2 regions of the Amycolatopsis sp. FBCC-B4732 genome follow, and region 1 is predicted to be linked to the other one. Evidence: riboswitches for the same ligand, from Rfam matches in the RefSeq annotation. Region 1 holds a riboswitch; the other holds the start of a gene.
What was found. A riboswitch is a leader RNA that binds a small molecule or an ion and turns the genes downstream of it on or off. The one in region 1 is predicted to bind S-adenosylmethionine.
Positions count from the first base shown of each region.

Region 2: linked by a shared signal. The riboswitch ahead of MUY14_RS42525 (methionine ABC transporter ATP-binding protein) and the one ahead of MUY14_RS20530 (aminotransferase class V-fold PLP-dependent enzyme) in region 1 are both predicted to bind S-adenosylmethionine.

Region 1 is NZ_CP095376.1:4,678,542-4,682,613, forward strand. It holds gene lspA (signal peptidase II) at 1-88, opposite strand, end outside; gene MUY14_RS20525 (hypothetical protein) at 112-729, opposite strand; gene MUY14_RS20530 (aminotransferase class V-fold PLP-dependent enzyme) at 746-2,146, opposite strand; SAM riboswitch class IV at 2,186-2,300, opposite strand; gene MUY14_RS20535 (potassium/proton antiporter) at 2,489-3,967, opposite strand; gene MUY14_RS20540 (helix-turn-helix transcriptional regulator) at 4,065-4,072, opposite strand, start outside.
Region 2 is NZ_CP095376.1:9,338,638-9,342,709, reverse strand. It holds gene MUY14_RS42535 (MFS transporter) at 76-930, shown strand; gene MUY14_RS42530 (hypothetical protein) at 912-1,127, shown strand; gene MUY14_RS42525 (methionine ABC transporter ATP-binding protein) at 1,181-2,194, opposite strand; SAM riboswitch class I at 2,408-2,498, opposite strand; gene rsmA (16S rRNA (adenine(1518)-N(6)/adenine(1519)-N(6))-dimethyltransferase RsmA) at 2,625-3,476, opposite strand; gene MUY14_RS42515 (resuscitation-promoting factor) at 3,580-4,072, opposite strand, start outside.

The DNA of each region.
Region 1 (4,072 bases):
GGTTCTCCGGGGCGTCGGCAGCCGGGTCGGGCACCGCCTCTTCGGGCGCGGCGGTGTCGGGTTCGGAACGGCTGGGCTCGGTGCTCACCGGTCCATTGTCCACGGCGCTGGTCAAGCGGTGTCGCGGCGGTGCCGGAGCAGGGCGGCGAAGGCGGCGGCGAGCAGGACGAGCGCCGCCAGCAGCACGCCCACGAGGTCCGCCGAGAGCACGACGGCCACGAGCACGAACAGGGCCGCGGTGACCAGGACGAACACGCTGCGTTCGTACGCCGCGAGCACCAGCAGGCCGACGGTGGCCAGCAGCGGGCCGCGCAGCCCGTCCCCGAGCCGGAACTGCCAGGACCCGACCAGGTCGAGCAGCGGGACGGCGAGCAGCGCGCCGAGCGTGCCGAGGACGAACCACCCGGTGCGGGCGGGACGCAGCGCGAGGGCGTACCAGACGGCCGTGCCGGCCACCACCACGAGCAGCGCGACCAGCCACACCGGCCCGGCGGGCAGCTCCGCCCCCGCGGCGTAGTAGGTGTCCTGGGTGAAGAACTGCGTCGCCGGGTAGCCCGTGCCGCCGACGCCGCCGGTGCCGAGGTGCTGCTGCTCCAGCGGTCCGGAAACGAGGTTCACGGCGTCGCCCTCGGCCGGGCTCCGGCGCGACAGCAGCCGCACCACCGCCGCGCCGATCAGCGCGAACCCCAGCAACGCCAGCGGAAACCAGAAACGCGATCCTCTCCCCATCGGGCCAGGCTAACGCTCAGCAGAACGGCGGGAGCTCCCGCGGGTCGCCGACCGGCGCCCAGCGGCCGTCCACCTTCGCGTACTCCCAGTCCGCTCCGCGCGCGACGATCCGGCGCAACGCCAGCAGCACGCGGTCGACGTGCTCTTCGGTGCTGCCCAGGCCGAGGCTGACGCGGATCGCCTGCTGCCCCTCGCCACCGGCGACGGCGATCAGGCGCTTGGCCGCGATGTGGGCGCAGAAGGCGCCGTCGCGCACGCCGATGCCGTACTCCGCGGACAGGACCGCCGCGAGCCAGCCCGGGTCGAACCCCGCGACGGTGAAGCTGACCGTGCCGACACGGTCGACCGGCGCGTCGAACAGGCGCAGTTCGGCGCAGCCCGGGAGGCTCTCGAGTCCCTTGCGCAGCCGGGTGAGCAGCGCCTGTTCGTGCGCGACGACGGCGTCCCAGTCACGGGAGAGGGTCTCGCACGCGACGCCGAGCGCGTACACGCCGACAGTGTTGGGCGAACCGGCTTCGTGGCGCTCGGGACCGTCGTTCCAGACGACGGCGGCTTCGGTGACGAGCTTCGTCGCGCCGCCGCCGGCGAGGTACGGGCGCGCGGCGCGCAGCCAGTCCGCGCGGCCGATCAGCGCACCGGCGCCGAAGGGGGCGTACAGCTTGTGGCCGGAAACGGCGACGTAGTCGACGTCCAGGTCCCGGATCGAGATCCGGCGGTGCGGCGCGAGCTGCGCGGCGTCGAGGGCGATGCGGGCGCCGTGCTTCCGCGCCACGGCGGCGATTTCGGCCACCGGCAGCAGCTCACCGGTCACGTTGGACGCGCCGGTGACGACCACGAGCCGGGGCCCCTGCGGGGAACCCGCGAGCGCTTCGTCCACAGCGGACACTGCCGCGAGACGCGTGCGCGGGGCCGGGATCCGCCGGACGTTCGGGCCCTGCCACGGCAGCAGCGCGGCGTGGTGCTCGGTGTCGAAGACGACGACGGTGGTGTGCCGCGGCAGGCTGCGGGCGAGCAGGTTGAAGGAGTCGGTGGTGTTGCGGGTGAAGACGACGGTGTCGGTCCGGCGGGCGCCGACGAACCGGCGCAGGACGTCGCGGGTGCGCTCGTAGAGCTTGGTGGAGACCTGCGAGGCGAAGCCGGCGCCGCGGTGGACGCTGGCGTACCAGGGCAGGAACTCGTCGACCTTGGCGCGGACGGCGTCGAGGCAGGGGGCGCTCGCCGCGTGGTCGAGGTTGGCGTACCCGATGGTTTCGCCGGTGACGAGCGGGACGCGCAGCGACGCGCCGGCGACGGCGGGGATGCCCTGCGGGGCAAGGGTTTCGGCGCCGCGGGCGGCCGGGGCGGTGGCGAGAGCCGGTTCGGCGGCGTGCGGGGTTCCGGAAGTCGTGGCGCTGGTGCGGTCGATGGCGAGAGTCATCGGGGTGCCTCCTCGGCGGTCCGGGGGACCCCGGCGAGGGGCCCGCGCTTGCCCGTCGCGGGACGCGACCGGCCCGGTCTTCACCCGGGGCACCCCACCGCGGTAGGAGGGTTGCCGGCCAGCAAGCCGGGGCTTCGCGCTGGCACTCATGACCTGGCACAGAAGGTAACCGAGAACGCGCCGGGTGGCCAACCCCCTCCTCACATTCTGAGACGCCGTTCACAGTGCGCCCTGGTCAGGGCTTCGCGCGGAACCGGCCGGGCAGCGGGGTCACGGCGTCGTCGGCGAGGTGCGTCGGCGAGCGGCGTGGGTACCCGCCCATGAGAACGAGAGCCGGCCGCGTCAGCGACCCGACTCGCCCTTCCAGCGGGCCAGGCGCCCGGCCCGGTCGACGGCGCGCAGCCGGAGCTCGACGGCGTCGCGCACCGCCGACGTCGTGACCACCAGCAGCTGGTCGTGCTCCTGCAGCCGGCTGGTCTTCTGCGGGGTGAAGCCCGCCTCGCCGCGGACGACCAGGCTGACCGTCGCGCCGACGGGGAGCCGCAGCTCGGAGAGGTACACGCCGTGCAGCTTGGACCCGGGCTGGATGCGCACCTGCAGCAGTTCGGCGCCGAGCTCGTCCAGCGGGGCCGAGTCGACCTCGATCTCGTGCGCCTCGGACTTCTTCGCCAGCCCGAGCCAGCGCCCGAGCGGGCCGAGCGTCGCGCCCTGCAGCAGCGTCAGCACGATGACCAGCACGAACACCGCGTCGACCAGCCGTTGCGCGCCGGGCACCCCGTGCGACAGCGGGATCATGGCGAGCACGATCGGCACCGCGCCGCGCAGTCCGGCCCACGACAGGAACGCCTGTTCCCGCCACGGCAGCCGGAACGGCAGCATCGCCAGCACGACCGAGATCGGCCGCGCCAGCAGCAGCACGACGGCGCCCGCGACCAGGCCGGGCACGATCGCGTCGAGCAGCCGGCCCGGCGAGGCGAACAGGCCGAGCAGCACGAACAACCCGATCTGGGCCAGCCAGCCCAGCCCCTCGGCGAACGAGAGCGTGTCGGAGCGGTGCGGGAGCCGCGAATTGCCGAGCACCAGCGCGGCGACGTAGGTGGCGAGCAGCCCGGACGCGTGCAGCAGCTGCCCGGACGAATACGCCACGACGCACACCGCGACCGTGGCCAGCGGGTACAGGCCGGTCGCCGGCAGCGCGGCGCGGCGCAGCGCGATCCCGCCGAGCCAGCCGAACGCGAGCCCGATGGCCAGGCCCGCCGCGAGCTCGTAGACCACAAGCAGCGGCAGCGACCAGTCCACAGTGGTGCCTTCGGCCAGCACGACGACGGCGATGTAGGCCGGCGCGTCGTTGATGCCGGACTCCAGTTCGAGCGCGCCGGTGAGCCGTTTGCCGATCCCGGCCGAGCGGAGCACCGAGAACACCGCCGCCGCGTCGGTCGAGGCGAGCACCGCGCCCCACAGCAGCGCGATCCGCCAGTCCAGGCCCAGCAGCCAGTGCAGGGCCGCGCCGGTGACCGCGACGCTGACCACGACGGACACTGTGGACAGTGCGATACCGATGCCCAGCGCGGGTTTGACGGCCGACCACCGCGTGGTCAGCCCGCCTTCGGCCAGGATCATGACGAGCGCGGCGAGGCCGAGCGACTGGGTCAGCTCGGGGTTGTCGAAGCGGATGCCGAAGCCGGCTTCGCCCAGCAGCACGCCCATCGCGAGGTAGAGCAGCAGCGAGGGCAGGCCGAGCCGGATCGAGACCCGCACGGCGAGCACGGAGGCGAGCAGCACGACACCGCCGACGCCGAGCAGCACGGGAAGCTGGTCCATGCCGCCTCCCTCCCGAGTGCCGTGGGGCCCTCAGAATAGTGAGGCGGGCGGGTTAACACGTTCGTGTACCGCTGCCGCGAGTCGGACACCCGGTGTGTTAAGGAC
Region 2 (4,072 bases), 4.7 Mb from region 1:
CACTGGGCCTGGCCCAGCTGATGGTCGTGCTCGACACGACCGTCGTGAACATCGCCCTGCCGTCGGCCCAGCGCGCTGGGCCTGTCCGGCACCGGCCGCCAGTGGACGATTTCGGCGTACACGCTGGCGTTCGGCGGCCTGCTGCTGCTCGGCGGGCGGCTGGCCGACCGGCTCCGCCGCCGCACCACCCTGCTCGTCGGCATCGCCGGGTTCGCCGTGGCATCCGCGGTCGGCGGCGCGGCCCCGTCGGCGGGCTGGCTGATCGGCGCCCGCACCGCGCAGGGCGTGTTCGCCGCGCTGCCGGCGCCGTCGACGATGTCTTTGCTGACGCTCACCTTCACAGACCCCCGCGAACGCGGGAAGGCGTTCGGGATCTTCGGCGCCATCATGATGTCCGGCTCCGCGCCGGCCCTCACCGTCTGCGGCGCGCTCACGCAGTTCCTCGGCTGGCGCTGGAGCCTCTACGTCAACGTGCCGGTCGCCGTGCTGGCCGGGCCGGGCGCCTGGTTTGCCGTGCCGCCGACGGCCGTCCGAAGTGGCCACTCAGGGATTTTCCCTGCCAGTGCTGGGTTTCCTCGTGCTGTCGCTGTTCCCGCTCGGCTGGTTCGTGCGCTGGCAGGCCCGGCACCCGAACCCGCTGCTGCCGCTCGCGGTGGTGCGCGACCGCGCTCGCGCCGCCGCCTACCTGACGATCGGGGCGGCCTCGTTCGGCGCGTTCGGGATGTTCCTGTTCCTGACCTACCAGCTGCAGGTCGTGCTGGGCTACGGCGCGCTCGCCGCGGCGCTGGCGTTCCTGCCGACACTGGGGGCGAACATGCTGACGTCGACCCAGCTTTCGGGACGGCTGCTCCCGCGCGTCGGCCCGCGGCCGCTGCCGGCCGGGCGGGTTGTCCGTGCTGGCTTGCGGGCTCGTGGCGGCCACGCGGCTGACGCCGGACGCGTCCTACGCCGGGGTCGTCCTGCCGATGCAGCTGCTGCTCGGCGTCGGGGCCGGGCTGTGCATGCCGGTGGTGCTGAACGTCGCCACCCGCGACGTCGGCGCGCGGGACGCGGGCGCGGCTTCGGCGTTCGTGACGACGTCGCAGCAGGTGGGCGCGTTCCTGGTCCTCCCGCGCGGCTCCCGCTGAACGCCGTGAAGGCCACCTCGAATTCCTCGAGGTGGCCTTCACGACCGATGAGATCAGGCGGCGACGACGGCCTGGGGGCCGCGGGCGGTCTGGGTGACGTGGCCGCCGCGCTCGGCGACCCACGCCAGCGCCGCGTCGGCGCGCTCGCCGCGGACGCCGAGGCGGAAGCGGCCGACCGGGGTGTCGCCGATCCGGGTCAGCCCGCCGCCGATGGTGGCGAACTCGACGTCGAAGCGGCCGGCGGCCTCGGGCAGCAGCGCGCCCACCGACGCGAACCCGACCAGCACGACGTCGACCGCGCGGTCGTAGCGCGAGGACTGCGAGCGTGAGGTCTCGATGGCCGGCAGCAGCGCCTGCGCGGTGCGGCTGCCCGGGTTCGAGATCAGGTCGAGCACGGTGCCGCGCTCGACGACGGTGCCGTCTTCCAGCACCGCGACGTCGTCGCAGAGCCGGCGGACGACGCCCGCGTCCGGCGTCGTGACGACGACCGTGGTGCCGAGCTCGGAGCGGGCGCGGTCGAGCACGGTGAGCACCGAGCCGGCCTCCTCCGGGTCGATCCCGGCGGTCGGGTCGTCGGCGAGCAGCACGGCGGGCGCGGCGGCCAGCGCCTTCGCGACCGCGACGCGGCGAAGCTGACCAGCGGTGAGCTCACCGGGACGCTGCGCGGCGCGCGGGGTCAGGCCGACGAGGTCGAGCAGCGAGCCGACCCGGCTGCGGCGCTGCGGGCCGTCGACGCCGAGCTGCTCCAGCGGGGAAGCGATGTTGCCGGCGATGGTGCGCTCGGCGATCAGCTCCGGCTTCGTCGAAACGACCCCGAGCTGACGGCGGATCTCGCGGAGGCGGCGGCCGTCGAGCGTGCCGGTGTTGAGGCCGTCCAGCCGGACGACGCCGCGGTCGGGGCGCTCCTGCAGCGCGATGCACCGGGCCAGGACGGACTTGCCCGAACCGGCCGGGCCGACGACGCCGAACAGCGAGCCGGCCTGGACCTCGACGCTCACGTCGTGCAGGGCGACGACGGAATCTCCGTTGGTGGCAAAGGATTTGGACAGGTTTTCGACCGTGATCACGATAGCTCCAGAAAAACAGGGCGCAGCGCACTAGGGCGCGCCCGGCCGCAAGCGAGTGTCCGTCCTCAGTGGACGGTGCGTGAAGAAGGGGTGTGTCGGCTCAGACGAAGCTCAGCGCGAGCGTCGACATGCGGAGACGGAGCGGCGGCCTTCGTCGACAACGCGGCGCCTGGTCAACAGCAGGGGGCGAGCTACCCTCTTCATCGAAAACGGCCTCCATCGGTCCTGGCGGTAGCACCTGCCCTGTGGAGGGTGGTTGCTGCGACTTCGACGAGCCAGGTCTCTCGGTCGCTCGGGATGGACGTACTGAGTTAAGCCGATCCCACGGAGCGAAAGCAAGCCCGTTGGCCCACATCACACGACTGGAGGTGTCGCAGTCACGGGGTGACGGCCGAAACGTGCGTTTTTCACCGCCTCCACTGTGGTGGATTCAGTGGTGGACCCGCGCGCGTGCCGCGATCCGGGCGAAAGCGTGCACGTCGAGCTGCTCGCCCCGGGTCTTCGGGTCGACCCCGGCGGCCGTCAGGAGCTCCCCGGCCCGTTCGGCCGAGCCCGCCCAGCCCGCGAGCGCGGCGCGTAGCGTTTTCCTGCGTTGTGAGAAAGCGGCGTCAACCAGGGAGAAGAGACCATCCCGGTCTTCGGACGCCGGGGTGGCGGCGCGCTCGAAGGCGACGAGCGCGGAATCCACGTTGGGCACCGGCCAGAACACCGACCGTGGTACCGCGGCGACTTTCCGTGCGGGACCGTACCAAGCGAGCTTGACGCTCGGGACGCCGTAGATCCGGCTGCCCGGCCCGGCCGCCATCCGCTCGGCGACCTCGGTCTGCACCATGACGAGCCCGGAGGCGAGCGAGGGCACTTCGGCGAGCAGGTGCAGCACGACCGGCACGGCGACGTTGTAGGGCAGGTTGGCGACGAGCGCGGTCGGCTCGCCGGGTAGGTCGGCGTCCTTGACGCGCAGCGCGTCGGCCCCGACGACAGTCAGCCGGCCGGCGGCTTCGGCCCCCCGCTCGGCGACCGTCTCGGGCAGCCGCGCGGCGAGCTTGGGATCGATCTCGACGGCGACGACCCGCGCCCCGGTGGCGAGCAGGCCCAGCGTCAGCGACCCGAGCCCGGGCCCGACCTCGAGGACGACGTCGTCTTCGGTGACGCTCGCCAGCTCGACGATCCGCCGGACGGTGTTGGGATCGTGCACGAAGTTCTGCCCGAGCTTCTTGGTCGGCCGCACGTCCAGCTCGGCCGCCAGCGCCCGGATCTCGGCCGGTCCCAACAGTTCAACCACCGGGCGAGCTTACCGACCGGACTCCGGCTCTGTTCCGCTCGGTGCGGACCGCAGACGAAACGGCCCCCGCCCAAAAAGGACGGGGGCCGTTCCGAAGCGAAACTCAGGCCTTCTTGCCGCAGACCGGCCAGGCGCTGTAGCCGCCACGCGCGTCGCGGACCTTCTCCGCGACCGCGATCTGCTGCTCGCGCGAAGCCTGGCTCGGCAGGTTCGCGTACGCGTCGCCGCCGTAGGCGTCCCAGGTGCGCTTGTCGAACTGGAGGCCGCCGTAGTAGCCGTTGCCGGTGTTGATGGCCCAGTTGCCGCCCGACTCGCACGCCGCGATGCGGTCCCACGCGGAGCCGTCGCCGATGGCCGGGGTCGGGGCCTTCTTGGTGCCGACGTGGATGATCTTCGGCTTGGCCGCGGTGATGATCTGCTCGGAGATGCTCTCGCGGGCGACCTCTTTGCCGTTCTTCTGCGTGACCTTGTAGGTCACCATCTTCTCGCCGGGCGTGCCGGGGTCCTCGACCTGGGTCTTGCCCTTGTCCAGGTCGGGGTCGTCGACGCGCTGCTCGGGCGGATCGATGGACTCCTTCTGGACGACCGTCGAGACG